2 linked regions of the Xanthobacter dioxanivorans genome follow. Each later gene encodes a partner of the first gene's protein in a complex. Links are inferred from orthologs where the notes say so. Each region holds a gene or a part of one and is shown in the gene's direction. Other genes may lie near its edges.

Evidence for each region.
Region 2: the proteins of EZH22_RS20785 (region 1) and pabB are in contact, whole or in part, in a solved structure (PDB 8RP0), measured with the Escherichia coli proteins. The link is inferred for Xanthobacter dioxanivorans from one-to-one orthologs.

Annotation. Positions count from the first base shown.
Region 1 is NZ_CP063362.1:4,451,603-4,466,623, forward strand. What follows is about bases 5,778-8,656. They hold EZH22_RS20785 (anthranilate synthase component II), read left to right. Parts: upstream 5,778-6,855; coding sequence 6,856-7,458; downstream 7,459-8,656. Other genes in these bases: trpE (anthranilate synthase component I), read left to right, coding at 5,778-6,293; EZH22_RS20780 (hypothetical protein), read left to right, coding at 6,304-6,792; trpD (anthranilate phosphoribosyltransferase), read left to right, coding at 7,478-8,512; trpC (indole-3-glycerol phosphate synthase TrpC), read left to right, coding at 8,509-8,656. Also shown: EZH22_RS20750 (sensor histidine kinase NtrY-like), read right to left, coding at 1-294; EZH22_RS20755 (metal-dependent hydrolase), read right to left, coding at 608-1,324; EZH22_RS20760 (energy transducer TonB), read left to right, coding at 1,515-1,949; tpiA (triose-phosphate isomerase), read right to left, coding at 1,960-2,715; EZH22_RS20770 (peptidylprolyl isomerase), read left to right, coding at 2,875-4,770; more of trpE, read left to right, coding at 4,782-5,777; more of trpC, read left to right, coding at 8,657-9,300; EZH22_RS20800 (DUF2147 domain-containing protein), read left to right, coding at 9,373-9,792; cyclic pyranopterin monophosphate synthase MoaC, read left to right, coding at 9,917-10,405; EZH22_RS20810 (molybdopterin molybdotransferase MoeA), read left to right, coding at 10,453-11,667; transcriptional repressor LexA, read left to right, coding at 11,807-12,517; EZH22_RS20820 (hypothetical protein), read right to left, coding at 12,791-12,979; EZH22_RS20825 (ComEC/Rec2 family competence protein), read right to left, coding at 12,976-15,021. UniProt on the Escherichia coli protein: Part of a heterodimeric complex that catalyzes the two-step biosynthesis of 4-amino-4-deoxychorismate (ADC), a precursor of p-aminobenzoate (PABA) and tetrahydrofolate.
Region 2 is NZ_CP063362.1:4,264,975-4,279,943, reverse strand. The notes cover bases 29-2,855. They hold pabB (aminodeoxychorismate synthase component I), read left to right. Parts: upstream 29-659; coding sequence 660-2,051; downstream 2,052-2,855. Other genes in these bases: EZH22_RS19915 (GNAT family N-acetyltransferase), read left to right, coding at 2,839-2,855; EZH22_RS19920 (aminotransferase class IV), read left to right, coding at 2,048-2,839; EZH22_RS19930 (AzlC family ABC transporter permease), read right to left, coding at 29-411. In the rest of the region: more of EZH22_RS19930, read right to left, coding at 1-28; more of EZH22_RS19915, read left to right, coding at 2,856-3,390; ATP-dependent Clp protease ATP-binding subunit ClpA, read right to left, coding at 3,640-6,090; ATP-dependent Clp protease adapter ClpS, read right to left, coding at 6,308-6,652; EZH22_RS19900 (phasin family protein), read right to left, coding at 7,086-7,445; EZH22_RS19895 (D-alanyl-D-alanine carboxypeptidase family protein), read left to right, coding at 7,739-9,670; EZH22_RS19890 (J domain-containing protein), read right to left, coding at 9,686-10,402; EZH22_RS19885 (vWA domain-containing protein), read right to left, coding at 10,559-11,308; panC (pantoate--beta-alanine ligase), read left to right, coding at 11,480-12,325; EZH22_RS19875 (hypothetical protein), read right to left, coding at 12,353-12,547; EZH22_RS19870 (amino acid ABC transporter ATP-binding protein), read right to left, coding at 12,736-13,452; EZH22_RS19865 (amino acid ABC transporter permease), read right to left, coding at 13,750-14,969. UniProt on the Escherichia coli protein: Part of a heterodimeric complex that catalyzes the two-step biosynthesis of 4-amino-4-deoxychorismate (ADC), a precursor of p-aminobenzoate (PABA) and tetrahydrofolate.

The DNA of each region.
Region 1 (15,021 bases):
GATCCGCACATGGAGCCGCGAAGCGGCGCGTCCCCGCGCCCGCGCCCTCAGGATCCGCCACACTTCCAGGCCGATGATGGCGAGGAGGATGAGCACCGCCACGCCGGACGCGCTCAGCACGCCCGCCACCACCTGCGGCGTCGGGACGATGGAGGTGAGCCCCATGAGGATGAGGAAGGTGGCCACCGCGAGCGCCAGCGACAGCACGACCACCACAGGCGCGAACAGGCGACCGGCGAGGCTGCGCCGCGGCCCTGTTCCCTGTGCGGCGTTCTGAACCGGTGCGTCCATCATATGGCCCGGGGTCCCCCATCGGTATGCCGCCGCGACTCAGTCCGCTGGCGAAGGTGATGCACTGGAACGACACTGGTGCAAAAATGTGACAGACGCACCCCCTCCCTGACTTTGTCGCCACTCTTCGTTGCGGACTGGTAACTGGGTGAATGAAATGATGTGTGGCGCCCCGGCGGCGTGGGCTTTGACAGGGCATCGGGTTCGCCGAATCGATGCGCGGCGGCCGCCGGCGCCGTTCGGTCCCGCCACAAAGCGCAGACGGCCGGCACCAAGGCCGGCCGTCGTCGACGAACCCCGACAGAGTGCGTAATGCTCAGATCTCGAAGGAGCCACCGCTCGGCGGTACCACCACCTTCACCGGATGACCTTCGAGGGCCGCCACGAAAGCGGAAGCATCGGGGACCAGCATCGGGAAGGTGGCGTAATGGCAGGGCACCACCACTTCGACACCCGGCAGGAAGCGCTTGACCGCCAGCGCCGCCACCTCCGGCCCCATGGTGAAACGGTCGCCGATGGGAATGAAGACCACCTTCGGCTGGTGGATTTCGGCGAGGAGCGCCATGTCCGAGAAGATGTCGGTGTCCCCCATGTGCCAGACGGTGGGCTCGCCGGGCGCCTTGATGATGAGCCCCGTGGGATTGCCGAGATATTCGGCGGGCTTGGCGTCGCCGCCCGAAGAATGATCGGCGCGCACCATGGTCACCGTGAAGCCGCCGGCATCCAGCGTGCCGCCGGTATTCATCATCCGCCCGACATTGCCGGCGCCTCGGGCGGCGAGGAAGCTGCACAGCTCCGGATTTGCCACCACGGGCAGGGTGCGGCTGGCGTCCGCGGCGTCCTCCACGAGGGAGATGGTATCGCCCACATGGTCCGAATGGCCGTGGGTGAGAAGGATATGCGTCACCCCGCGGGAGGCGTCCTCGACGGTGGAGTGAAAGGACGGGTTGCCGGTGAAGAAGGGGTCGATGAGCACGACCTTGTCCGCGAAATCGAGCCGGAACGCGGCGTGGCCGAACCAGGTGATCTTCATGGGATGTGCGCCTTTGGAATACGCGCCCTTCGGCGCTGTGAGCATGCGGGGCGCGGAGTATCCCGAAAGGTCCGGATGGGCGCAACGGCGGGTGGGCTGAACGATCACTCCCCACTGTCGCTGCCACCTGCGCCTTCACCGCCGCCGAATGAGCGGCTAGGCTGAAGGTCTTTTCCGGGCGGACGCTGCCATGAAGATCGCCTCGCCAAAGATCGCCCTGCCATTGTCGGCCGCGCTTGCGGCAATGCTTCTCGCCATCCCGGCGGGCGCCCAGGCACCGATGGTCCGCGTCCAGCCGTTTCAGAAGCCGGCCGTCGTGTTGACCCCGGATGAGATTGCAGCGTTCCGCACGCGCATTTTCAATTGCTGGGCGCGGCCCTACGCTCCCACCGGCGAAGCGCTGTCTGCGGTGGTGCTCATCAGGTTCAAGCCTGACGGCGGCCTCGACGGCGCCCCCAAGGTCACCGAGGTTTCGGCCAAGGACCCCACTGTCGCAAAGATGTTTGCCGACAGCGCCGTCAGGGCCGTGTCGAGATGCGCGCCCTTCTCGCAGCTGCCGGCGGAAAAGTACTCCGCCTGGCGGGAGATCGAGTTCCGGTTCGTGTCCGACCCTCCCCCGCGCTGAACGCCTGCGCTCACCCCTGCGGCGCGGCGCGGGCGATGGCGAGGAAATCGGCCGCCTTCAGGCTCGCCCCGCCCACCAGCGCCCCGTCCACGTCCGGGGTGGCCAGGAGGGTGGCGGCATTGTCCGGCTTCACCGACCCGCCGTAGAGGATGCGTATTCCGTCGGCCTCGCCGCCGAAGCGCTCGGCGAGTACGTGGCGGATGGTGCCGTGGATCTGCGCCACGTCGTCGGTGGTGGGGGTGCGGCCGGTGCCGATGGCCCAGATGGGCTCGTAGGCGATGACCAGGTTTGCCGCGCTCGCCCCGTCCGGCACCGATTGGCGCACCTGCCGCGTCACGATGGCCGCGGCCTCGTCGGCCTCGCGTTCGGCCAACGTCTCGCCGACGCAGACGATGGGGAGCAGGCCGGTCCGCCAGGCGGCCTTCACCTTGGCCTTCACGATGGCGTCGCCCTCCTGATGGTCGGCGCGGCGTTCGGAATGGCCGAGAATCACCGCCACGGCGCCGGCGTCCTTCAGCATCTCGGCGGAGACGTCGCCGGTGTGGGCCCCGCTCTCGGCCGGATGGCAGTCCTGCGCGCCGATCATGAGCCGGGTGCCGGCCACGTCCGCCGCGAAGGCGGCGAGGAGGGTGACGGGCGGACAGACGAGGAGTTCCACCGCCAGGGCCTCGGCACCGGCGGCCATGCCACGCAGCTCGGCCTTCGACTGGCGCAGGCCGTTCATCTTCCAGTTGCCCGCGATCAGCGTGCGGCGCGCGTTCGGCATGGATCCCCTCCGTATTGCGTCGGCCTTTCGTCGGGTCACCTACCAGAGCCCGGAGCCGGCCGAAAGGGGTGCGAACCTGCGCCGTTGCGGGGTCCCCGCCCCCTCCCTATGATGCGCCGCTTCCGCGCCGGCCCCCGGTGCTCTTCAAACGAATGAACGATGGTCCTTCAGACACTCCGCAAGGGCGCCTCCGGCTGGATCGCCAAGATTTTCCTCGTCGTGCTCACCCTCTCCTTCGTGGTGTGGGGCATCGCCGACGTGTTTCGTGGCTTCGGAACCACCACGGTGGCGAGCGTCGGCTCGACCGACATTTCCGCCGATGCGTTCCGCCGGCAGTATCTGGACCAGCTCCAGCAGCTGAGCCGGCGCGCCGGGCGGGCGGTCACGCCCGAGCAGGCCCGCGCCTTCGGCCTCGACCGGCAGATCCTCAACCAGATGATCGCCGACGCCACGCTGGACGAGAAGGCGGCCCGCCTCGGCCTCGCCGTTTCGGACGCGCAGGTGGCCCGGGAGATCGCCGACAACCCGGCGTTCCGTCCGCCCGGTGCTACGGCGTTCGACCCGGCCTATTTCCAGCAGCTGCTGCGGTCCAACTCCATCACCGAGCAGCGCTTCGTGGATTCGGAGAAGAAGCGCGCCGTGCGCGACCAGGTGCTCCAGTCCTTCGGGGCGGGCGTCGCCGTGCCCCAGGTGCTGCTCGATGCGGTGAACCGCTATGAGGGCGAGACCCGCGCCGCGTCCTATATCCTGGTGACGGCGGCCGTCGCCGGCCCCCTGCCCGCCCCCACCGAGGAACAACTGCGGGCCTATTTCGATGCCCACAAGATTACCTTCCGCGCGCCGGAGTTCCGCAAGATCGCGGTGCTGGCGCTGACCCCGGCGGCGCTGGCCGCCGGCGAGGCGGTGAGCGATGCGGACGCGCGGTCCTTCTACGATCGCAACCACGCCCGCTTCGGCACCCCCGAGCAGCGGGTGGTGAAGCAGATCGTCTTCACCGACGCGGCCGAGGCGAAGGCCGCATTCGAGAAGATCAAGGCCGGCACCCCCTTCGAGGAGGTGGCGACCGCGCGCGGCCTCTCCGCCAAGGACACCGATCTCGGGCTCGTCACCAAGGCCGGCATCCTCGACCCGAAGATCGCGGATGCCGCCTTCGCCCTCGCCGAGGGCGCCGTAAGTGAGCCCGTCGAGGGACGATTCGGCACCGCCCTCGTGGAGGTGACGAAGATTGTTCCCGGCATGCAGCAGCCCTTCGAGGCAGTGAAGCCGATGATCGTGGCCGACCTCCAGCTCGACAAGGCGCGCCGCGCCCTGCTCGACAAGCACGACGCGGTGGAGGACGAGCGTGCATCCGGCGCCACCCTCGCCGAGACGGCGCAGAAGCTCGGCCTCACGCTCCAGGTGTTCGACGCGGTGGACCGCTCCGGCCGCGATCCGGAGGGCAACATGGTGGCCGTGCCCGGCGGCGCCGACGTGATCGGCGGCGCCTTCGCCACTCAGCCGGGGGTGGAGACGGACACCGTCCAGCTGCCGCAAAACGGCGGCTTCGTCTGGTACGAAACCGCCGGCATCACGCCCGCCCGCGAGCGGACCTTCGAGGAGGCGAAGGCCGCCGTCACCGTCCGCTGGACCGAGGCGGAGACCGAGAAGGCGATCGAGGCCAAGGCCAAGGAACTGTTCGACAAGGCGCAGGCCGGAACGCCCCTCGCCGAGGTGGCGGGGGCCGCGGACCGGCCTATCCAGGTGGCCGAGCCGCTGCGGCGCGGCCGGGCGGAAGGACCCTTCTCCACGGAGAGCGTCGCGGCGGTGTTCGACGTGAAGGAAGGCGGCTTCGGCATCACCGCCGCAGCGAGCGAGCCTGACAAGGTGGTGTTCCAGGTGACCAAGGTCACCGTGCCCGAGAGCGCCCCCGAGGCCACCCAGGTGGCGGCCGAGCTGTCGCGCCAGCTGGAGAACGACCTGCTGATGCAATATCTGGACGCGATCCAGAAGGAGATCGGCGTGAAGGTGAACGACCGCGTCTACGCCCAGGCCGTGGGCGCGGGCACGGCGAACTAGGCGGGCGGCCCGTGAACGCTCCCGCCGACTTCGACCTCTTCACCGCGCGCTATCTCAGGGGCGAGGCGCAGGTGGTGGCGACCACCCTCGTCGCCGACCTGGAGACCCCCGTCTCGGCCTTCCTCAAGCTGGCCGGCGAGGAGCCCAACGCCTTCCTCCTGGAATCGGTGGAAGGCGGGCAGACGCGGGGGCGCTATTCCATGATCGGGCTCGCGCCCGATCTCATCTTCCGCGCCAGCGGCGACACGGCGGAGATCAACCGCAGCCCGGCGACCGACAAGACCGCCTTCGCCCCCTGCCCCGAGCCGCCGCTCGTGGCGCTGCGCGCGCTCCTGGCCGAATCCGCCATCGACCTGCCGGAGGGTGCCCCGCCCATGGCGGCCGGCGTGTTCGGCTATCTTGGCTACGACATGGTGCGGCAGATGGAGCAGCTCGCTCCCGCCAAGCCGGACCCCATCGGCGTGCCCGAGGCGCTGCTCATCCGCCCCACGCTGATGGTGGTGTTCGACGCGGTGAAGGACGAGCTCACCGCCGTCACCCCCGTGCGGCCCAAGGCCGGCGTCCCTCCCCGCGCCGCCTACGAGGCGGCGCTGGAACGGCTCGACAAGGTGGTGGCGGGCCTTGAACGGGCCATCGCCCATCCGGCGCCCGAGCCCTTCCACGGCGAGGTTTCCCCGATCTCCAACACCGGCGCGGCCGAGTTCTGCGCCATGGTGGAGACCGCGAAGGACTATATCCGCGCCGGCGACATCTTCCAGGTGGTGCTGTCCCAGCGCTTCGAGAGCCCCTTCACCCTCCCGCCGTTCGCCCTCTACCGGGCGCTCAGGCGGGTGAATCCGGCGCCGTTCCTCGTCTATCTCAACTTCGACGGCTTCTCGGTGGTGTGCTCCTCCCCCGAGATCCTGGTGCGGTTGCGCGGCGGCAAGGTCACCGTCCGGCCCATCGCCGGCACCCGCCGCCGCGGCGCCACCCATGCGGAGGACGACGCGCTGGCAACCGAGCTCCTGGCCGACCCCAAGGAGCGTGCCGAGCACCTGATGCTGCTGGACCTCGGCCGCAACGATGCCGGCCGCGTCTCGCAGATGGGCACGGTGAAGGTGACGGACAGCTTCTTCATCGAGCGCTACAGCCAGGTGATGCACATCGTCTCCAACGTGGAGGGACAGATCGACGCCCGCTTCGACGCCATCGACGCGCTGGCGGCCGGCTTTCCCGCCGGCACCGTCTCCGGCGCGCCGAAGGTGCGGGCGATGCAGATCATCGACGAGCTGGAGAAGGACAAGCGCGGCATCTATGCCGGTGCCATCGGCTATTTCGGCGCCAACGGCGAGATGGACACCTGCATCGTCCTGCGCACCGCCATCGTGAAGGATGGTCGCATGTATGTGCAGGCTGGCGCCGGCATCGTCTACGACTCGGTGCCCGAGAGCGAGCAGCAGGAATGCGTGAACAAGGCCAAGGCCCTGTTCCGTGCCGGGGAAGAGGCGGTGCGCTTCGCCGCCCGCGCCGGCAAGGGGCAGTGAGGGGATGGGCATGCCCTTGCGCCTCGTATCCGCACTGCGGGACCTGGTGCGGGACGGCACGCTCGCTGCCGGCGTTCTGGCCTTTGCGCTGCCATGGCCGATGTTCCACTGGATGGTCGGGCAGCTTCACCGGCCGCCGAAAGCGACGGCGGGGTTGATGCTGAGTGCCTGCATGACCATTCTGGTCGTGCCCCTGTGGCGCCGGGTCGCGCTGCGGCGCGGAAATTTTTATGCCGGCGGCGGATGCCTCGCGGCAGTGACCGCGTGGGGCGGGACTGTCGTTCTCATCTGGGTGTCGGTCATTGTCGTCGCGCTCGCATCGTCGAACGGCGTGCTGGCCAGCTTCACCACCGGTGAGCGTCTTTCCCATGGACTGGGCACGGGCATGTTCATTTCAGCCTTTGTCGCCGTCGCCACGTTCCCGACCATGCTTGCGCTGGCCGGTCTCGCCCTCATCATCGGGTGGCGCGGTAGCGGGGAATTTGAAACAAGGGCGTAGGCAGGCTAGGCCTACTCCTCACCGCCCGTTTTTCCGGCATTCACCTCGCCCGTTGGACACGCCATGACCACCGTCACGCTGATCGATAATTACGACAGCTTCACCTACAACCTCGTGCACTATCTGGGCGAGCTCGGCGCCACCGTCACCGTCCACCGCAACGACAAGGTGACGATCGAGCAGGTGCTGGCCGAGAAGCCCGACGCCATCGTGCTGTCCCCCGGTCCCTGCACCCCCAACGAGGCTGGCATCTGCTGCGAGCTGATCGCCAAGGCGGGGGACAAGGTGCCCATCTTCGGCGTCTGCCTCGGCCACCAGGCCATCGGCCAGGTGTTCGGCGGCGACGTGGTGCGCGCCCCCACCCCCATGCACGGCAAGATGAGCGAGATCCTGCACGAGGGTAAAAGCGTGTTCCGGGGCATCAACCACCCCTTCCAGGCGACGCGCTACCACTCCCTCATCGTTGAGCGGGATACGCTGCCGGAGACGCTGGAGGTGACGGCGCACACGGCGGACGGGCTCATCATGGGCCTCGCCCACAAGAGCCTGCCCATCCATGGCGTGCAGTTCCACCCGGAGAGCATCGCCTCGGAGAATGGCCACGCGCTGCTGCGCAACTTCCTGGAGATCGCCGCCGCCTTCAACGCCGGGAAGGCCAAGGGCTGAGCGCGGGAGAGGACACCACATGGACCAGTTCAAACCCCTGCTCGGCAAGGTGGCCACCGGCGCGAGCCTTTCCCGCGACGAGGCTGCCTACGTGTTCGACGCGATGATGTCGGGCGAGGCGACGCCGTCGCAGATGGGCGCGCTGCTCATGGGCCTGCGCGTGCGCGGCGAGACGGTGGAGGAGATCGCCGGCGCCGTCTCCGTCATGCGCGCCAAGATGCTGCCCGTGGAGGCACCCGACGGGGCGGTGGACGTGGTGGGCACGGGCGGCGACGCCTCCGGCTCCTACAACATCTCCACCTGCGCCGCCTTCATCGTGGCGGGAGCCGGGGTGCCGGTGGCCAAGCACGGCAACCGGGCGCTGTCGTCCAAATCGGGGGCGGCGGACGTGCTGGCGGCGCTGGGCGTGCGCATCGACCTCGATCCGGCGGGAATCTCGCGCTGCATCGGGGAGGCCGGCATCGGCTTCATGTTCGCCCCGTCCCACCACCCGGCCATGAAGCATGTGGGCCCGACCCGGGTGGAAATGGGCACGCGCACCATCTTCAACCTTCTGGGACCGCTCTCGAATCCCGCCGGCGTCAGGCGGCAGATGGTGGGCGTGTTCGCCAAGTCCTGGATCGTGCCGCTGGCCGAGGTGCTCAAGGCGCTGGGGTCGCAGAAGGCGTTCGTGGTGCACGGCTCGGACGGGCTGGACGAAATCACCATCTCCGGCGGAACGGACATCGCCGCGCTGGATGGCGGCCACATCCACACCTTCACGGTGATGCCGGAGGACGTCGGGCTGAAGCGCCATCCCGCGGAGGCGCTGAAGGGCGGCGATGCCGTGCATAACGCCGCGGCGCTGCGCGCGGTGCTGGACGGCGCGGAAGGGGCCTATCGGGACGTGTCGCTTTTCAACGCCGCGGCCGCCCTCGTGGTGGCGGGCCGGGCCAAGGACCTGACGGAGGGCGTGGCCCTGGCCCGCACCAGCCTCGACACCGGTTCCGCCCGCGCCCGGCTCGAACATCTCGTGGCCGTATCCGAAAAAATGGCGCCGGAGGCTGCGCAATGACCGACATTCTGAAAAAGATCGAAGCCTACAAGCGCGAGGAGATCGCGGCGGCCAAGCGCGCGCATCCGCTGGCGGAGATCGAAGCCGCCGCCCGCGCCGCCCCGCGCGTGCGGCCGTTCGCCGGCGCCATCGCGCAGAGTCTCGCGGAGGGACGCACCGCGCTCATCGCCGAGATCAAGAAGGCCAGCCCCTCCAAGGGCCTGATCCGGGCCGACTTCGATCCCCCGGCGCTGGCCCGCGCCTACCAGCGCGGCGGCGCCACCTGCCTGTCCGTGCTCACCGACACGCCCTCCTTCCAGGGCGCGCCGGAATTCCTCGGCTCGGCGCGGGCCGCGGTGAGCCTGCCGGTGCTGCGCAAGGACTTCATGTACGACACCTACCAGGTGGCGGAAGCCCGCGCCTGGGGAGCGGACTGCATCCTCATCATCATGGCCGGGGTCGACGATGCCCTCGCCCTCGAGCTCGCCGCCGCAGCCACCGCCTACGGCATGGATGCCATCGTCGAGGTGCATGATGACGCGGAACTCGACCGGGCGCTGGCCCTGCCGTGCCGGCTCATCGGCATCAACAACCGCAACCTGCGCACCTTCGAGACCACGCTGGAGACCTCCGAGCGCCTCGCCCCGCGGGTGCCGGCGGATCGCATCGCCATCGGCGAGAGCGGCATCTTCACGCCGCAGGACGTGGCGCGGCTGGCGCAGGTGGGCATCGGCACCATCCTGGTGGGCGAGAGTCTCATGCGGCAGGAAAATGTCGCATCAGCCACCTGCCAGCTCCTTAAGGGCTAAGGTTGCCCTAAACGTAAAGTTCCGCCTTAATGCGCGCGACGGCCAAAGAAGCCGCACGCATGGAGGAACCTTATGAACACGCGTCTCTTCGCCGCCTTCGCCCTTTGCATGCTTATGACGGCACCGGCGCTCGCCGCCGATCCCACCGGGCTGTGGCAGACCCCGAGCCGCAGCGGGCAGGTGGAAATCTCCCGATGCGGCGCCAATCTCTGCGGCCGCCTCGTCTCCTCCGAAGGGCTCAAGGCCGATCCCGCCCTCAAGGACGTGAACAATTCCAACGCGTCCCTGCGCAGCCGGCCGCTGAAGGGCGTCACCATCCTGTCGGGCTTTTCGGGCGGGCCGAAGGAATGGACGGGCGGCAGCATCTACAATGCCGAGGACGGCAAGACCTATTCCGGCTCCATCACGCTCGACGGCGACGACACGCTGAAGCTGCGCGGCTGCATCGTCGCCCCGCTCTGCAAGACCCAGAGCTGGACGCGCCTGCGCTGAGGCCGGGTCCACCCCGCCATCATCCCCCGGCACGTCCGGGGGAGCCTGCCGAGGTGGACAGGGCCGGCTGCGACCGCCATCTTCGCCGGAAGCGAAGATCGATTCCGGGACGCACAGCACGCCCATGGCCAGCCTGACCCATCTCGACGACCAGGGCGCCGCCCGCATGGTGGACGTGTCCGACAAGGTCGCGACCACCCGCGAGGCCCTCGCCGAGGGGCGCGTGGTGATGGCGCCGGCGACCCTCGAGCTCATTCTTTCCGGCAACGCCAAGAAGGGCGATGTGCTCGGCGCCGCGCGTCTCGCCGGCATCATGGCGGCCAAGCGCACCCACGAGCTCATTCCGTTGTGCCACCCGCTCATGCTCACCAAGGTCGAGGTGGAGGTGTCCCCCGATCCCGCCTTGCCGGGCCTCCAGGTGACGGCGCGGGTGAAGACCACCGGGCAGACGGGCGTGGAGATGGAGGCGCTCACGGCGGTTTCGGTCGCCTGCCTCACCATCTATGACATGGCCAAGGCGGCCGACCGTGGCATGCGGATGGAAGGCATAAGGCTTCTGGAGAAATCCGGCGGCCGCAGCGGTCATTTCCGCGCCGACCCGCCGACCGGCTGATACGACGGGCCCATGGTGAAACCAAGCGCGAGAGCAGGAGGCGCGTGATGGCGCTGATGAGCGTCGAGGAGGCCATCGGCCTCGTCACGGCCGAGGTGTCCGCCCTCGGCACCGAGGATGTGCCCGTGGCTGCGGCCGCCGGGCGCGTGCTGGCCCGCGACCTCCTGGCTCGCCGCACCCAGCCCCCCGCCGATATGTCGGCCATGGACGGGTATGCGGTGCGCGGAGCCGACATCGCCGAAACGCCGGCCCGCCTTGCCGTCATCGGCGAATCTGCGGCCGGTCGGCCATTCGCCGGGCCGGTGGGTCTGGGCGAGGCGGTGCGCATCTTTACCGGCGCGGTGGTGCCGGAGGGCGCCGATACGGTGGTGATCCAGGAGAACACCGCGCGTGACGGCGCCATCGTCACCACCACCGCGCCCACCGCCACTTTGCGCAACGTGCGCCTGAAGGGCTGCGACTTCACGGCCGGAACGCCCGGCCTTGTGGCCGGGCGGCGCCTCACCGGGCGCGACATCATGCTCGCCGCCGCCATGGACCACCCCACGCTCCCCGTCGCCCGTCGCCCGCGCGTGGCCCTGATGCAGACGGGGGACGAACTGGTGCTGCCGGGCCAAGGCACCGGCAAGGACAGCGAGATCGTCGTCTCCAACGCCTTCGGCCTCGCCGCCCTCGCCCGTCGTGCCGGCGCCGAGGTGACCGACCTCGGCCTCATCGGCGACGACCTTGCGGCTATTCGCGCCCGGGTGGCGCATGCGCTCTCCGGCGCGTTCGACCTGGTGGTGTCTTCCGGCGGCGCGTCGGTGGGCGATCACGATCTCATGGGGCCGGCGCTGCGGGCGGAGGGCGTCGACCTTTCGGTGCACAAGATCGCGCTCAGGCCGGGCAAGCCGCTGATGTTCGGTAGCCGCGGCGGCGTGCGCGTGCTTGGCCTGCCGGGCAATCCGGTGTCCTCGCACGTCTGCGCCATGGTGTTCCTTGTGCCCCTGGTGCGCGCGCTGCAGGGCGATGCCGCGCCCGGCCCTCTCGCCGCCCCGGCGCGCCTCGCCGTGGACGTTCCGGCCAACGACGCCCGCCGCGACTTCATGCGGGCGCGGCTGGAGCGCCATGCCGACGGATCGGCGCGCGTGACCCCTTTCGCCTCGCAGGACAGCGCCATGCTCAGCGTGCTTGCGGCGGCCGACTGCCTGCTGATCCGCCCGCCTTTCGCCCCCGCCGGCAAGGCCGGAGATCCCTGCGAGATCATTCCGTTCGACGATTGATCCCGCCTTAACCGTGCGTTCACTACTTGCGGAACACAAAAGGAACAGATAAGAACTGTTCATGATTTGTTTCGCGGCGCGCAGGGCTGGGGCGCCGGAGTGAACCGGAGCGCACGCGGCGCCGCTAGGGGGCAAGAGAATGCTGACGCGCAAGCAATATGACCTGCTTCGCTTCATCCACGAGCGGTTGAAGGAAACCGGCGTGCCCCCCTCCTTCGACGAGATGAAGGAGGCGCTGGACCTGAGGTCGAAGTCGGGCATTCACCGTCTCATCACGGCGTTGGAAGAGCGCGGCTTCATCCGGCGCCTGCCCAACCGCGCCCGGGCGCTGGAAGTGGTGCGCCTGCCGGACAGCGTGGCTCCGGGCCTCGCTGCGGCCCACAGCGGCGGGCGCGGCTTTTCCCCATCTGTCATTGAGGGCAGCCTCGGCAAGGTGCGCCCCGCCTCCGGCGACGACGAAACGGCGCCCACGGTATCGGTGCCGGTCATGGGCCGTATCGCCGCCGGCACGCCCATCTCCGCCATTCAGACCCGCAGCCACACCCTCAACATTCCCCCCGAGATGCTGGGCAGCGGCGAGCACTTCGCCCTGGAAGTGCGCGGCGACAGCATGATCGAGGCCGGCATCCTCGACGGCGACACGGTCCTCATCCGCAAGTGCGAGACCGCGGAAACTGGCGACATCATCGTGGCGCTGGTGGACGATGAGGAAGCCACCCTCAAGCGCCTGCGCAAGAAGGGGGCCTCCATCGCGCTGGAAGCCGCCAACCCGGCCTACGAGACCCGTATCTTCGGTCCCGACCGCGTGCGCATCCAGGGCCGCCTCATCGGCCTGATGCGGCGCTACTGACGCTCCGGCGCCTTTGCGTTCTTCTCCCCCGCGGAGAGGAATGGGGTGAGGGGCGGCGACGGTCGCCATGCTCAACGGGGCCGGTTCCTTCGGGAATGCAGCTCCTCACCCCGACCCTTCTCTTCAACAGTCAGCGTCCGGGCCTCGCCCTGCGCGGCGGCGCACATCCCTGCGTGGGCGCAGGCGCGTCATTCCGTCACGAAATGCCCTCCTTGGTCGTGGGGGCGAACGTGAGGTGCGGAAATGAGGAGGTCGCCGAAAGGCCGCGGACGCTCACGGGGATGCCGCGTCGGCTTCGGCATCCTCGGCAGTGCCGACGCTCACCTCGGCCGGCGCCGGCGGCAGGCGTGGCATCCAGGGGCGCTGGACATGGGGGCGGCGCGTCGGCTCCTCACGCCAGATGCCGTCCTTCAGGAAGTAGGCGAGCGTGCCGGTGCGGGCCAGCGTGGCTGGCGTGATCACCTTGGCGGGGCAATCGGCAGGGGGGCGTCGCGGGTGACGACGATGCGCGATTCAAGGCAGTCCGCCTCCAGGCTTTCCGCCCGGCGCGAGACGGCGATGGTGCCGCCGTCCGGCAGCGGCGCCGTGCAGCCGAAGGCGTCGCAGGAGAAGGCGGAGGCGAGGGTCTTGTCCGCCGCTGTCCGCCTGTCGCCCTCACGCGTCATCCATTGCTCCACGATGAGCTTCTGGCCGCGCGCGCCGATCACCGAAAGGCGACCGTCGGCGCCGCGCACGGCCACCGCCTGCGCATCCGGGGCGATGAGCATGTCCGGTCGTGGCGGCGGCCCCGCCAGTGCGAGGGCAAGGCCGAGGGGGACGATGGCCACCGCCGTCAGGACCCCACGCAGCAGGCAGAGGGCGAGCAAAGCGAGGCTGAGCAGGCAGAGCGTCGCCGGGCCCACCGCATCGAGGCGCACGTCCGCGCCCGGCAAGGCGGCGATGCGGTCGGACACCGCGACCATGATCTCGATGCCCCACCCCATCACCGGCCAGGCGAGATGGTCCCATCCGAAGGGCATCAACAGCACGCCGAGGAGGCCGAACGGCATCACCAGGAACGACACCGCCGGCATGGCCGCCAGATTGGCGAGGAGGCCATAGGGGGCCACCCGCTGGAAATGGAAGACCCCGTAGGGCGCCGTGGCGAGGCCCGCGACCAGGGAGGTGAGCGCGGTTCCGCCCACCAGCACCACGATCCATACCAGCACCTGTCCGGCCCAGCCGTCCGGCCGCGGCACGGCGCGCAGGGGCCGCAGGCGCTCATAGGCGGCCACCAGCGCCAAGGTGGCGGCGAACGACATCTGGGTGCCGGGATCGAGCACCGCCTCGGGGGTGAGGGCCAGCACCACCACCGCCGCCACCCCCACCGTGCGCAACGTGAGTGCGGGTCGCCCGGCCAGCACGCCGGACAGCACCAGCGCGGTCATCACGAAGGAACGCTGCGCCGGCACGTCGTTCCCCGAAAGCACGAGATAGGCGGCACTGCCCGCCAGGGCCACCACGGCGGCGAGGGACTTGATGGGAAAGCCCAGCGCCAGCGCCGGCACCATGGCGAGCGCGGCGCGCACGAGCGCAAACAGCGTGCCGGCCACCAGGGCCATGTGCAGGCCGGAGATGGACAGGATGTGGGTGAGGCCCGACACCCGCATGCTCTCCTCCACGGACGGCGGGATGGCGGAGCGATCACCCGCCACAAGCGCCACGGCGATCTCCGCCGGGGTCCCGGAAAGGGAAGCGCGGATGTGCCGGGCGAGGCCGTCGCGCGCCGCGTCCACGCCCATGGCGACGCGCACGGAAAGGGGGGGATCCGCCGCCGGCGCCGGTTTCGGCCGGCCGAGGCCGTAGCCGACCCCGCCGATGCCCCGGAACCACGGCGCCCGGCCGAAATCGTGCGCGCCCGGCATGGCCGCGCCGAGGGGCGGCAGGAGTTGCGCCAGCTGCGTCACATGGGTGCCCACCGCCGGAGCATAGCCTCGCCGCAAGGACAGGCGCACCAATTCGGGGACCGGATCGAGTCCGCGCACCGGCCCGGGGTCCAGCCGCAGCAGGATGCGGTCGCCGGTGGTGCGGTGCTCCACCCGCTCCACGAAACCGGAAAGTCGCACCGGCCCCTTGGGCGGGATTTCCACCGTGGCGTGGCCCATCAGGGCCGTGCGCAGGGCCCCCGTGGCGAAGCCTGCCGTTACCACGGCGGCGCCGACCAGCGCCGCGAACGCCACGGGCCGCGCGCGCGCCAGCACGGCGGACACCGCGAGCACCAGGGCGAGCCCGAGGGCCACGGCGAGCGAGGGTTCCTGGGCCGCGCCGAAATAGGCAAGGATGCCCAGTGCATAGGCGACGGGGAGCCAGAGGATCAGCCGGCCCGAGTTTGCCTCGGCGGCGAGGTCGCGGACGCCCCGCGCCTGCAGAGCATCGAGCAGAGGAAGCAAGCCCAGCGGCGTTGCACGGCGCGTGGCCGGGCCGGCGGCGGCCCCGCCGAGAATGGCGGAGCGGGCGCCGGCGCG
Region 2 (14,969 bases), 180 kb from region 1 along the record:
GGGCAGCAGGCGAAGACCTTCGAGCCAGACCGTCATGGCGACATAATGGGCACAGATCAGCTCGGCCGGCAGGCTGCGGCGGGTGCCGCGCATATGGGGCGCGATGGACACCACCATGGGCAGGAGGCGCATGGAGGACAGCGCCACGGCGAGCGCGAGGGCCGGCAGCGCCGTGCCGGACACCAGGCCGCCGATCAGGATGAGCTGCGCCGGCAGGGCCCATATGAGAAAGGTGGAGGCGAGCCCGGCGAACAGCGGAAAGCCGACGCTCTGCAGCACCGCGCCGAAGCCGAGATAGCTGGCGAACAGAACCAGGGCCGGCACGGAGAGCGCGTGCCCGGCGCCGCGCAGGAACCAGGCGGCCGGCGCGTGGTGCTCCCGGTGCGGAGAGGAGTGAGCTGGGCTGGACACACGGCACTCGTGGCTGGGGAGGGGCTGTGGCGAGCGGTCGCAGACGGCGATCCGTCCCTGCCATAGCACCAAGCCGCCCGGCCACGGAACCGCGCTCAGCGCAGAGGTCGGCAAAAGGGCATGCGCGGCCCCACGCGTGACGCCCACGGCGGCAATGGAAGATCCGCGCCCGCCCGATTGCCCCCCCGATTGCCCCCGTCGTCCCGGAACGCCATCTTGGGCCCAGCGTCTCGAATCGGTCGCCTGCCGTGCTCATCGTTGAAATCCCGTACCGCGACCCGTTCGCCGCCTTCCACGCCTTCGCCGGTGCGCCCCATTGCGCCTTCCTCGACAGCGCCGCCCCGGGCGACCCGCGGGCGCGCTGGTCCTACATCGCGGCCGACCCGTTCCAGGTGATCGCCTCGGATGCGGCCGGCGTCACGGTGGACGGCGCGCGGGTCGCGGGAACGCCGTTCGACGTCCTCGCCCAGGTGCTCGCCGCCTGCCCGCTCGCGCCGGTGCCCTCCCCGGTGCCGTTCCGCACCGGGGCCGTCGGCTTCCTCGGCTACGAGCTCGGCCGGCACCTGGAGCGGTTGCCCCCGCCCCGCCCGGCGTCACCGGCCCTGCCGGAGATGGTGCTCGGCCTCTATGACACGATCCTGGCCTTCGACCGGCAGGCCCAGCGCGCCTATCTCCTCTCCAGCGGCCTGCCGAAGACGGGCAGCGCCGGGGAGGCCCGCGCCCGGCGGCGAGCGGACGAGATGATCGAGCGCCTCGCCGGCGCGCCGGCCGCGGCACCGCCCGCCGACTTCACCCGGCGCGGCCACTTCAAGCCCGATCAGCCGCGCGCAAAGGTGGAGGCCTCCATCGCCCGGGTGATCGAGTACATCCACGCCGGCGACATCTTCCAGGCCAACCTCACCCAGCAGATGCGGGCACCGGTGCCGGACGGCCTGCCGGACCTCGCCCTTTACGCCCGCCTGCGCGCGCTGAGCCCGTCGCCCTTCGCCGCCTTCCTGCGCTGCGGGGCCGACATGAGCGTGCTCAGCGCCTCGCCCGAGCGCTTCCTCTCGCTCGCGCCCGACGGCCGGGTGGAGACGCGGCCCATCAAGGGCACCCGCCCGCGCGGGGCGGACCCGGCCGAGGATGCGGCCCTGGCGGCGGAGCTTCTGGCCTCGCCGAAGGACCGGGCCGAGAACCTGATGATCGTGGACCTGCTGCGCAACGACCTCTCCCGCGTATCGCAGGTGGGCAGCGTGAAGGTGCCGGTGCTGTGCGGCCTGGAGACCTTCGCCAGCGTTCATCACCTCGTCTCGGTGGTGGAGAGCCGGCTGAAGGCCGGTCTCGGCCCGGTGGACCTGCTGAAGGCCTGCTTTCCCGGCGGCTCCATCACCGGCGCGCCGAAGATCCGCGCCATGGAGATCATCCACGAGCTGGAACCCACGCCGCGCGGGGTCTATTGCGGCTCGGTGGCCTGGATCGGCTTTGACGGCGCCATGGATTCCTCCATCGTCATCCGCACCATCACCCGCAAGGGCGATACCCTGCTCGCCCAGGCGGGGGGCGGCATCGTCGCGGATTCCGATCCCGCCGCCGAATATGAGGAGAGCCTCGTGAAGCTCTCGCCCTTGCTGCGCGCGCTGTCCGGGGACATGCGATGAAACTCTGGCTCTCCGGCGCGCTGGTGGAGGAGGCGCAGGCGTGCGTCTCGCCCCTCGACCGCGGCTTCACCCTGGGCGACGGCCTGTTCGAGACCCTGCGGGTGAAGGCCGGCGCGATCCTGCGACGCGAGGCACATCTCGCGCGCCTCGCCGCCGGCGCGCGGGTGCTGGGCCTTGCCCTGCCCGCCGCCGGCCTCGGCGCGGCTCTCTCGGCCACGGCGGAGGCGAACGCCCTCTCCGATGGCGTGCTGCGCCTCACCATTACGCGCGGCATGGGCCCACGCGGGGTGCTGCCCCCGGCGGCTCCGGTGCCCACCGTCGTCATCACCGCCGCTCCCCTGCCGCCGCCTTCGCCACCGGCGCGCCTCGTGATCGCCGAGGGCACGCGGCGCAACGAGCGCTCGCCCCTGTCGCGGGTCAAATCCCTGAACTATCTCGACAACATCCTCGCCCGGCAGGAGGCCGCCGGGTGGGGCGCCGACGACGCGGTTCTCCTCAACACGCGGGACCGGGTGGCCGAGACCTCCATCGCCAACCTGTTCGCGGTGCTCGGCGGGGAGCTGGTGACGCCGCCCTTGTCGGAAGGCGTGCTGCCGGGGGTGATGCGGGCCGCAGTGCTGGCCGAGGGCGCCATCGAGCGGCCGATCACCCTCGCGGAGCTGGTGACGGCGAGCGAGATCTTCCTCACCTCTGCCCTCGGCATCCGCTCCGTCCGGGCGCTGAAGGGCCGGGATCTTCCGGGCTTTGGGGTGGCGGAGCGCCTGCGCGGGCGCATCGTCGGCGCGTGATGGCGTCCCTGCCCGCCTTCGCCACCCAACGCCTGCGGCTGCGCCCCTGGCGTTCCTCCGACCGTGACTGGCTGTGGCGCATGCAGTCCAACCCCGCCACCATGGAATTCCTCATGCCAGTGCCCGACCGCGCCGCGAGCGACGCGGTGGCGGACCGGGCAGAGGCGCATTTCACCCGGAACGGCTTCGGGCTGTGGGTCGTGGAGGTGCCGGGCGTCACCGACTTCGCCGGCTATGCCGGGCTGGTTCACGTGCCTTATGAGGAGCACTTCACGCCGGCCGTGGAGATCGGCTGGCGCTTCGACCCCGCCTTCTGGGGCCATGGCTATGCCACCGAGGCGGCGCGCGCCTGCCTTGGCTACGGCTTCGGGCCGCTGGGGCTGGAGGAAATCGTCGCCATCACCGTCCCCGCCAACCGCCGCTCGCGGGCGGTGATGGAGCGGCTCGGCATGACGCAGGTGGACGGTGGCGATTTCGACCTGCCCTCCATCCCCGAGGGCCACCCCCTGCGCCGGCAGGTGCTCTACCGGCTGCGGGGCGGGCAGGGATGAGCGTGGACGAGCCCGAGCCGGGGACGGACCGCCGATGACGATACGCTCGCGGCACGCACCGTGAGGTTCACGGCACGCTGACGGTTCGACCGCGGGGCGTCATCCCGCCTTCGCTCGGCCCGGCGCGCGCCTGTTGAAAATGCGCCGGAGCCGGTCGACGACTGAAGCGACCTTGCCCGCGCTCCCTCGGGTGCAAACGAAAAGAGGCGGCCGAAGCCGCCTCTTGCCCGATTGTGGACGGCGAAGGTGTCAGGCCTTCACCAGTGGCAGCTTCGGCACCGGGCTGCCGGAGCGGCCCGAGCCACCCGGCTTGGGGCCGCCCTTCGGCGACGGCCGGCCCGGCTTGGCGGACTTCGCCTTGCTGGCCGGCTTGCGCCGCTTGGCCGGAGCCGCGACGATCTTGTCCGGCTTGGGGGTGACGGGGCCTTCGGGGAACTCGAAGCCGAGCTTCGACTCCTTGCCTTCGCCCTCCACCACCACGCGGACATGCCCGCCGTTCTTGAGCGCGCCGAACAGCACCAGGTCGGCGAGCGGGGTCTTGATGAACTCCTGGATCACGCGGGCCATGGGCCGCGCGCCCATCTGCTCGTCGTAGCCGCGATCCACCAGCCAGGTGCCCGCCTCGTCGGAGAGCTCGATGGTGACATTGCGATCCGCCAGCTGGGCTTCCAGCTGGAGCACGAACTTCTCCACCACCTGGGTGATGATGTCCGTGCTGAGGTGGCCGAACGCGATCACCGCGTCGAGCCGGTTGCGGAACTCCGGCGCGAAGGTGCGGTTGATGGCCTCCGAATCGTCGCCCTCGCGCTTGCTGCGGGTGAAGCCGTAGGCCGGCTTCGACAGGTCCGCCGCGCCTGCGTTCGTGGTCATGATGAGAATCACGTTGCGGAAGTCGATCTGCTTGCCGTTGTGGTCGGTCAGCTTCCCGTGGTCCATCACCTGCAGCAGGATGTTGAAGAGGTCCGGATGGGCCTTCTCGATCTCGTCCAGCAGCAGCACGCAATGCGGGTTCTGGTCGACGCCGTCGGTGAGCAGGCCGCCCTGGTCGAAGCCCACATAGCCGGGAGGCGCGCCGATCAGGCGGCTCACGGTGTGGCGCTCCATGTACTCCGACATGTCGAAGCGCAGGAGCTGCACGCCGAGAACGGAGGCCAGCTGCTTGGCCACCTCGGTCTTGCCGACGCCGGTGGGGCCGGAGAACAGGTAGCTGCCGATGGGCTTCTCCGGCTCCCTGAGGCCCGCGCGGGCGAGCTTGATGGAGGCGGCGAGCGCATCGATGGCCTTGTCCTGCCCGTAGACCACGCGCTTGAGGGTGGTCTGCAGGTTGCCGAGGACCTCTGCATCGTCCTTGGAGACGGTCTTGGGCGGGATCCGCGCCATGGTGGCGATGGTCGCCTCGATCTCCTTCAGGCCGATGGTCTTCTTGCGCTTGGCCTCCGGCAGCAGCATCTGCGCCGCGCCGGACTCGTCGATCACGTCGATCGCCTTGTCCGGCAGCTTGCGGTCATGGATGTAGCGGGCCGAGAGCTCCACCGCGGCCTTGATGGCCTCGTTGGTGTAGCGCAGCTTGTGGTAGTCCTCGAAGCAGGGCTTCAGGCCCTTCAGGATCTCGATGGCATCGGCCACGGAGGGCTCGGCCACGTCGATCTTCTGGAAGCGGCGGACCAGCGCCCGGTCCTTCTCGAAATACTGACGGTATTCCTTGTAGGTGGTGGAGCCCATGCACCGCAGGGAGCCGGAGGCGAGCGCCGGCTTCAGCAGGTTGGACGCGTCCATGGCCCCGCCCGAGGTTGCACCCGCGCCGATGACGGTGTGGATCTCGTCGATGAACATGATCGCGTTCGGATAGGCCTCGATCTCCTTCACCACCTGCTTGAGGCGCTCCTCGAAATCACCGCGATAGCGCGTGCCGGCGAGCAGCGCGCCCATGTCGAGGGAGAAGACGGTGGCGGTGGCGAGCACCTCCGGTACGTCGCCGTCATTGATCCGCTTGGCGAGGCCCTCGGCGATGGCGGTCTTGCCCACGCCGGGGTCGCCCACGAACAGCGGGTTGTTCTTCTGCCGGCGGCAGAGCACCTGGATGGTGCGCTCGATCTCCTTGTCGCGGCCGATGAGGGGATCGATCTTGCCCTCGTGCGCCTTCTTGTTGAGGTTCACGCAATAGGCATCGAGGGCATCGGCCTTCTTCTTGGTGTCGTCGCCGGCCTTGGTTTCCGTCTCCTCGTCGGCGCCGCGCACGGGGCGGCTCTCCGACATGCCGGAGCGCTTGGCGATGCCGTGGGAGATGTAGTTGACCGCATCGTACCGCGTCATGTCCTGCTCCTGCAGGAAATAGGCGGCGTGGCTCTCGCGCTCGGCGAAGATGGCGACCAGCACGTTGGCCCCGGTCACCTCCTCGCGGCCGGACGACTGCACATGGATCACCGCGCGCTGGATGACGCGCTGGAAACCCGCGGTGGGCTTGGAATCGTCGGAGCCGGACTGGACGAGATTCTCCAGTTCCGTGTCCACGTATTCGATGAGATTGCGACGAAGCTTCTCCATGTCCACGTTGCAGGCCCGCATCACGGCCGCAGCGTCCTGGTCATCGACCAGGGAGAGAAGCAGATGCTCGAGGGTCGCGTATTCGTGGTGGCGTTCGTTGGCGAGGGCCAGAGCGCGATGGAGCGACTGTTCGAGGCTGCGAGAGAATGTAGGCATCGACACCTCTTTCGCGCATCGCTCCCGGCCTGGATGACCCCCGCGGCTTTAAGGAGCGTGTGCACCATTCACACAAACTTCGTACCGGATGCCGCAGTGCGCAAGTCCCTCATTTGCCGGAAACGCCTCCCCGCCCCTTCCCGCTGCCCCTTGCCGCCTTGCTGCTACGCCGCGCCCAGCCTCGGCTTGCACCGGGTTCAGGCACGCTTCGAGCCGACTACTTTTTTTCCATCACGCACTGGAGGGGGTGCTGATGCTTGCGGGCGAAGTCCATCACCTGGGTCACCTTGGTCTCCGCGACCTCGTAGGTGAAGACGCCGCACTCGCCGACGCCATGATGGTGCACATGGAGCATGATGCGGTTGGCCTCCTCGCGGTTCTTGTTGAAGAACCGCTCCAGCACATGCACCACGAATTCCATGGGCGTGTAGTCGTCGTTCAGCAGCAGCACGCGATAAAGGCTCGGCCGCTTGGTCTGCGGCTTGGTGCGGGTGATGACGGCGGTGCCGGGGCCGTCGCCGCGCCTTGGCTTGTCCGGCCCGGCCATCTTGGCGGGGCGCATCGACTGGCGCGAAGAAATCAAAAGGGAAGTATGCATGATGTCCGTCGCGCGCTGTCCCGCGCCTCCAGCTGACGCTTGGAGCGAGGCGCAGGTCCAATGGGCTGGAATATAGGAAACGTGACGCTTTTGCGCCAGTGCCGGCCGGCGCGAAAGCCGCTCCGCATGGGCGCGTCCATTCCCCGCGCATCCATCCGGCCCGCGCCGAAGACGCGCCCTCGCGCGGCGTCGCCATGGCAGGCAAGCTTCAGGGTGCGGTCGGGACGATGCTCGTCGGCACGGATGCGGAGCCTGCAAAAAAGCGGAGCTCGAAAAAATAAAGGGCCCGAATGGATCGGACCCTGGATCGCCGGCGCTGCGTAACGCGAGACTGCGCCTTCTGCGAATGTGACCGGTCGGGGGAGACGCTACGAAAGACAGCCCCGACCGTTCCGGGTCACTGAGTGACCTTGAAAGGCGTCTCGAAGGGCTTGTACGCGCCGAAGCTGCTCTCGAAGGGCTTGTAAGCCTCTTTCGCCAGCTCGGTGTAGAGTTCGCCGATCTTGGTGGCCTGGGCCACGGCGCCCTCATAAGCCGACTTCAGATAGGTCTGCTGGATCTCGATGGCCTGCTCGAGGGTCTTGGCGCCGAGCAGCTTCTCGAGGGCAGCGGTGCCCTGCTCGAAGGAGGTCTTGGTGTAATCCGCGATCTCAACCGCGATCGCCTGGGCGCTCTTGGAGAGCGTGCCGAAGCTCTTCACAGCGGCTTCGATGTTGTCCTTGCTGAGCTTCTGCAGCTCTTCCGGGCTCTGAACCATGGGTGTCCCCTTTGCTTGCCGGCCTGACGCTCCGGCCTCGCGTCGAGCGGATTATCGCTCCGCTCAGTTGTGGATATTATGCACTGCACCATAGAAGTCAAGCGATTTTGTGCACCGCACAATATGGCAGTGACGCCCGGTTTACGCCTTGGTAACTCCGCGTTTCTACGGTCAGAGCCTGGTCGCTTCCTCAAGCTCTCGGTGCGACGCAAAAGCCTCGGTCAAGGCTCGTCGACCAAACGGGCGCGGGAAATGGTTCGAATTCTGCGACCGACGATACGGGGCACACGTAGATGCGTACATCGTCCGCCGGCCTTCCTTTCGCTGCGAAAGCCCTTGCTTTCGCGGTGCTCGCGGCCTTTTCCCTGACCGCGACCCTGGCCGAAGCGAAGCCGCGCAAGAAGACCTACGTGGAGCGCTCCCGGGACCGCTCGAAGGCGAAGCCCACGTCGAGCGCATCCGCGGCCGCCCGCGAGGACGCCGGCCGCTGGCATTACGGTTCTTCCGCCATCATCGTGGACGCGAATACCGGCAAGGTGCTCTACGAGGACAATGCGGACGCCTTGCGACATCCTGCCTCAGTCACCAAGATCATGACCCTCTATCTGCTGTTCGAGCAGTTGGAGGCCGGCGCTCTCAAGCTCGACAGCCCCCTCGACGTCTCGGCCAAGGCGGCCTCGCAGCAGCCATCCAAGCTCGGCGTGCGGCCGGGGTCCACCATCGAGGTGGAGGACGCCATCAAGGCGCTGGTCACCCGCTCGGCCAATGACGTGGCGGTGGTCATCGCGGAGAATCTCGGCGGTTCGGAATCCGACTTCGCCGACATGATGACGCGCAAGGCCCGCGCCCTCGGCATGAGCCGCACCGTGTTCCGCAACGCCTCCGGCCTGCCGAACCCGAACCAGGTGACCACGGCGCGCGACCTCTCCATTCTCGGCCGCGCCATCCAGGACCGTTTCCCCAAGCAATACAAGTACTTCTCGACCCGCACCTTTTATTACCGCGGTCAGGCCATTGGCAATCACAACCGCCTGCTCGGGCGGATCGAGGGCGTGGACGGCATCAAGACCGGCTACACCCAGGCCTCCGGCTTCAACCTCGTCACCTCGGTCAAGCGCGACGGCCGCTTCCTTGTGGGCGTGGTGCTGGGCGGGTCCAGCGCCGGCTCGCGTGACGCACGCATGACCAGCCTGATCAGCCAGAACCTGTCCGTCGCCTATGCCGGCATGCGCACCGCGCCGAGAGTCACCGAGGTGGCGGAGGCCGCGATCCCGGTGAGCACCGCCTCCATCTTCCCGGCGCCGAAGCCGGTGGCCGTCGCCCGCACCGAGGAGATGCCACACGCCGTGGCGCCCCTGCCCAAGCCGCAGGTGGCGGAGCTCGCCCCGGAGCCGGTGACCACTGCTTCGCTCGGCGGCGCCGGCGGCAAGGTGCAGCCCGGCTCGTCGGAGCCGATCCGCCCGGTCACGGTGAAGACCGTCTCCATCTCCCGCACGACCGCCTCCGCCTCCGCCGCGGCGGCTCCTGCTCCTGCCCCTGCCCCCACGCCCGCGCCGGCCGTCGCCATGGCCCCCGCGAACCCCGGAACGCCGAAGGGCGTGCTCGGCTATCTCGGCCCGTCGGGTGCCGCGCTCTCGCCCGCCGCCGCCGCCGCGCAGGCGGCCGCCGAGGGTCGCTCCCGCAACACCCATCCGAAGACCGCGGATGCGGCACCGGCCGTCGCGCCCGCGTCCAAGGACCAGACCCGCTATGCCCCGCCGGCGCCGCGCGCCGCGCCCGATGCCTCCGAACAGGCGCTGCGCGCCGCGCGCATCGCCGCCATGGAGCCGGACGACCCCTACGCCCGGACCCTGCGCGCCGCACAGTCGACGTCCGGAAGCTCGGCGGCGGCAAAGCCCGTGCGCACCGCCTCCCTCGCCCCGATGGCGGTGTCGTCGGCCCCGGCCGCCCCGGCTCCGGCACGGACCGCCGCGGTCACGCATTCCGGTTGGCAGATCCAGATCGGCGCCTTCGGCGGCGAGCGCGAGGCTCGGGCCAAGCTGGATGCCGCCAAGGCCCGGGCCAAGTCCATCCTCGGCGGCGCCGACGGCTTCACGGAGAAGGTGGCGAAGTCCGGCTCCGACCTCTACCGCGCCCGCTTCGCCGGCCTCAGCGAGAAGTCGGCCCGCGAGGCCTGCCGTTTACTCAAGCGTAACGACTTCGACTGCATGACTATTAGGAATTGAAGTCGCGCGCGAGAATCAGGCATGTTTGCTCAAGATCACGTCCTTGGCTCGATTGATCTTCGCCGCCAGATAGCTGGATCCGCCATGATCGGGGTGGAACTTCTTCATCAGGTCCCGGTGAGTCGCGCGGACGCTGGCAGCGTCCGCTCCCGGCTGAAGGCCAAGGACCTGATAGGCTTCCTCTTCGGTCATCGTGCCGCTGTCCGCGGCCGCGCGGCCCATGTTCCCGCCACCCGCGTCGCCCTGCGCGTGTTCACGCCAGGCGGGCGCCCGGCGGTCGAGATAAGCTTCGAGTAAAGCAAGGGACTGCGCGTCGCACATGGCGCGCAGGGCGAGCAGCTCCGGCACATCCACCGTATCCAGCCCGCGTCCCGCATAAGGCCCGGCCACGATCTGGCCACTCATCGCCCCCGTGGCATGATCGAGCTGCATTTCCAGGACCGCCGTGCGCACCCGCGACGTGCGGCCGGCCCGCCGCTTGCGGAACAGGCTTCCGAGAAGGCCCCCCACCCCGTTCGGGTCGAGCCGGCCGAGCAGGGCGATGCCCACCACCGCGAGTGGCACGGCCGCGGTGAAGCGGCCCATGGCCAGCGCGCCCACCGCACCCAGCATGGCGGCATAGGCCAGCGAGCGCATGAGGATGGCGGCGAGCACCTTGGGATCGCTCTTGGTCCATACCTTCAGGCCGTAGAGGCCGATGGCCAGCAACAACGCCCCGGCGATCAGGCTGATCACGCAAAACTCCTTCTCATGCCATCGGCGCCGGTCTTCGACCGGCGCCGGGTGGATTTTGCTCCGGCGCCGCGCGGCTCAGGCAGGACCCAATGAGCCGAGCTTATCGGCCCTTGAGATCGGGCGGGCAACGGCAGGCACCGATCCGCGCCCGGCTCAGCGGCCGGCGCCACCGGTGCCCAATGCCGCAAGCAGATGCCGCGCGCCCGCATCATTGCGCGCGGACAGGGCGGGACGCCCGCCCGCCGCATAAGCGGCGACGGCGGCGAGCAGCTGGCGCAGCTCCGCCGCCGCCCGGGCGTCGAAGTGGCAATAGGCGCCGCCGGTGACCGCCGCAAGCCGGCGGAACACCTCCTCGACACGGGTGTCATCGCCTTCCTGGAACATGAACAGGCGCACGCCGCGCAGGGCCAGCTGGCCGGCCGCGGCATCGAGCGTGGCCACGTCCTCCTCCAGCGCGTCGCCGACGAACACCGCCGCCTTGAGGCCCGAACGCTCCGCCTCCCGCGCCAGATGGCCGAGCACCCGGTGGATCTGGGTGAGGCCGGGCAGGCAGGAGATGCGGCGCATCAGGCCGCCGAGGGTCGCAGCGTCGCGCACGAAGGGCGAGGCCCGGCATTCGCTGCCGCCGCGATAATAGACGATCTGCATGTCCAGCCCGCCATGGGCGGATGCGGCCGCGAACATGTCCGCCTGGATGTCGCAGGCGAGCGTCCAGGTGGGCTGCCGCGACCCGGTGGCATCCAGCGCGAAGGCGAGGCGCCCGCGCCCGTCGGCCGGTCGCGCCGGCGGCATGGCACGGGCGGCGGCGAGGAAGCGCTCCACCTCGTCGGCGCGCGACACCTGCGCGCCCTGATCCTGCTTCAGCGGCACGCCTGTGCCGGATGTCCCGTCCCGCTTGCCCATCTCGACCTCTTTTTCCACACATAGGCCGACGCCGACGCGGAACCAAGGGGCGGCCGACGGCGGGGCCTTGCGATGCGGCGCGCGCGAAGACGGTTGATGACGACGGGACGACGCCCTATCTCCTCTCCGCGGCGGCACCGAGCGCGGGCCGCCACGGCGAGGGCTGGGACGATGGCGACGTTGCCGAAGGTGGTGGGCCGCATCCGTGATCTGCGGGCGGCGGTGGGCGGCTTCAAGGCGGAGGGGGCGCAGGTCGCGCTCGTTCCCACCATGGGGGCCCTTCATGCCGGGCATGTGGCGCTGGCGGAGAAGGCGCGGGAGATCGCCCAGCGCACGGTGGTCTCCATCTTCGTCAATCCCACCCAGTTCGCGCCGCACGAGGATTTCTCACGCTATCCCCGCACGCTGGAGGAAGACCTGTTCAAGCTCGCAGATGTGGGCGTGGATCTGGTCTACGCCCCGACGGCCACCGAGATGTATCCCGCAGGCTTCGCCGCGCGCATCGAGGTGGGTGGCCCCTCGGCGGGGCTCGAAAGCGATTTCCGGCCGCATTTCTTCGGCGGGGTCGCCACCGTGGTGGGCAAGCTCTTCATCCAGTGCGCCCCGCACTTCGCGGTGTTCGGCGAGAAGGACTACCAGCAGCTCAAGGTGGTGACCCGCCTGTCGCGCGATCTCGACCTCGGGGTGGAGGTGGTCGGCCTGCCCACCATCCGCGAGGAGGACGGGCTGGCCCTGTCGTCGCGCAACGCCTATCTCGACGAGGAGCAGCGCCGGATCGCGCCGGTCATCTACACCGCCCTCGCCCGCGCCGCCGACGCGATCCGTTCCGGCGCACCGGCCGATGCGGCGGTGGCCACGGCGCGCGGAATGATCGAGGCGCTCGGCCTGAAGGTGGACTATGTGGCCGCCCGCAACGCCGACACGCTGGCACCCCTGAAGGATCGCGGCGAGCCCGTCCGCCTGCTCGCCGCCGCCTGGCTCGGCGACACCCGTCTCATCGACAACATTCCCGTGTGAGCCTGCGGCGCGGCGGCGCGCCCTCGCTCAGACCGCGCCCACATAGCTCGCCGCAAATCCGACGATGACGAGCAGAACACCCACGGCGAGGATGACCAGCACGCGGCCGGAGGTGACGCCCTGGCGCGCCTTGGAGGATGCCGTTACCGGCGCACCCTGGCTGGTCCGGCCGTCGGGACTGCGGAACTCGCGCTCCTGGCGCGCCTCGTTGGGATCCTGCATGGCGATCTCCTTATCCGGTGGGCTTGCGCTGACCGATAGGAACGCCGCTGACGACGGATGGGTTTCCTCCACCCTTTCGGCGCCGCCCCCCACGGCCCCCTCCGATCCGGCCGGAGGGTGAGAGGTGACGCCGAAGCGATACCAGGCCGATGCCGTGGCAGGCCGAGCCGCCAGTCCCGGCCGGGGCCTCAGTGCAGGATCTGGCTGAGGAACAGCCGGGTGCGCTCGTGCTGCGGGTTGGAGAAGAAGGCGTTGGGCTCGTTCATCTCGATGATCTGGCCCGCATCCATGAAGATCACCCGGTTCGCCACCTGCCGGGCGAAGCCCATCTCGTGGGTCACACACAGCATGGTCATGCCGTCCTGGGCGAGGCTCACCATGGTGTCGAGCACCTCCTTCACCATTTCCGGATCCAGCGCCGAGGTGGGTTCGTCGAACAGCATGATGCGCGGGCGCATGCACAGCGCCCGCGCGATGGCCACGCGCTGCTGCTGACCGCCGGAGAGCTGGCCGGGATATTTGGCGGCCTGGTGCGGGATCTTCACCTTCTCCAGGAAGTGCATCGCCAGGTCCTCGGCCTCCTTCTTCGGCATCTTGCGCACCCACATGGGGGCGAGCGTGCAGTTCTCGAGGATGGTGAGGTGCGGGAACAGGTTGAAGTGCTGGAAGCACATGCCCACCTCGCGGCGGACCTCGTCGATGCGCTTCAGGTCGTCGGTGAGCTCGATGCCGTCGACGATGATGCGGCCCTTCTGGTGCTCCTCCAGCCGGTTGATGCAGCGGATGAGGGTGGACTTGCCCGAGCCCGAAGGCCCGCAGATGACCACGCGCTCGCCACGCCCCACCGTGAGGTGGACGTCGCGCAGCACGTGGAAGTCGCCGTACCACTTGTTCACGCCGATCATCTCGACGGCGACCTTGGGGGCGTCGGCTTCCACCTCGGCAATAACGGGATCAGTACTCACGTCGCGCCCCTTCCTGGAGCCCGATCCGGTCCCATGGCCGCCATGGGACGGGAAAAACGGGCGCCGCCTTTGAGTTTCAGAGACGGATTTGCCGGTGAGGTTGGCCAACCCCGCCGGATCCGGCGAAAACGCGTCAGAGCCGGATCCGATCGGTGAATCCGCCTCTTTCAAAAAACGAGAGGGCAATTCACCGGCCCGAGGGAAACAGAACCCGTTTCCCTCGGGCCGGATCGCGCTCTAGTGCCGCTGTGCCCGGTCGAGGCGCTTCTCCAACGCCATGGAATAGCGGGACATGCCGAAGCAGAAGACGAAATAGACGATGCCGGCGAAGCCGAAGCCGGTGAACAGGGTGGTTGGCGAGGCCCAGTTGGGATCGGTGAAGGCCGCGCGCATGGCGCCGAGAAGGTCGAAGATCGACACGATCAGCACCAGTGTCGTGTCCTTGAACAGGCCGATGAAGTTGTTGACGATGCCGGGGATCACCAGCTTCAGCGCCTGCGGCAGCACCACCAGCCGCATCATGAGGGAGGGCCGAAGGCCCACCGCCATGGCGCCCTCGTACTGGCCCTTCGGGATGGCCTGGAGGCCGCCGCGCACCACCTCCGCCATGTAGGCCGAGGCGAACAGGGCGACGCCCACCAACGCCCGCAGCAGCCCGTCGATGGTGAAGCGGCCGGGCAGGAACAAGGGCAGCATGTAGGTGGCGAAGAACAGCACGGTGATGAGCGGCACGCCGCGCCAGAACTCGATGAAGATGATCGAGGCGGCCTTCACCAGCGGCAGGCTGGAGCGCCGCCCGAGCGCCAGCAGGATGCCGAAGGGCAGCGATACGGTGATGCCGGTGACCGCGATCACCAGGGTGACGAGCAGCCCGCCCCACAGGCGGGTTTCCACCTGCGGCAGGCCGAGGGGCACGTCCACCACGAACAGCACCACGGCGAGCACGGCGAAGACCGTGAGCGTTGTCTTCGCCGCCGAGCGCGCGCCTTCCGCCCCGGAGAGGAAGCGGGAGATGCCATAGGCGATGGCGGTGACAAGCACGGTGGAGGCGACGAAGTCGAGCCAGAATGCGATGCTCAGGCCGCTCTTGGCGGCGGGCGCCGGAAACAGGGCGCCGAAACCGAGATTGCCGAGCAGGAAGCGCTGGAGATCGAGGTCGCCGCCGGTGAGCAGCACGAACGCCGCCACCGGAAACACGCCGAAGAAGGCGATGGCGTTGAGCCGCTTGTAGGGCAGCTTCTGGATCAGCAGCGGCAGCAGCAGGAGGGCGCCGAGCCAGTAGACCACGTTCACCCGCCAGCGCTCCGCGGCGGGATAGAAGCCGTAGATGAGCTGGTCCAGCTTGGCCCAGACGAAGGGCCAGCAGGCCCCCACCGGCCGGCCGAGCTTTTCGGCGAGGCAGGCGTCGCGGCTGGTGCCGGTCCACACCGCGTCCACGATGAAGAACTTTATCAGCG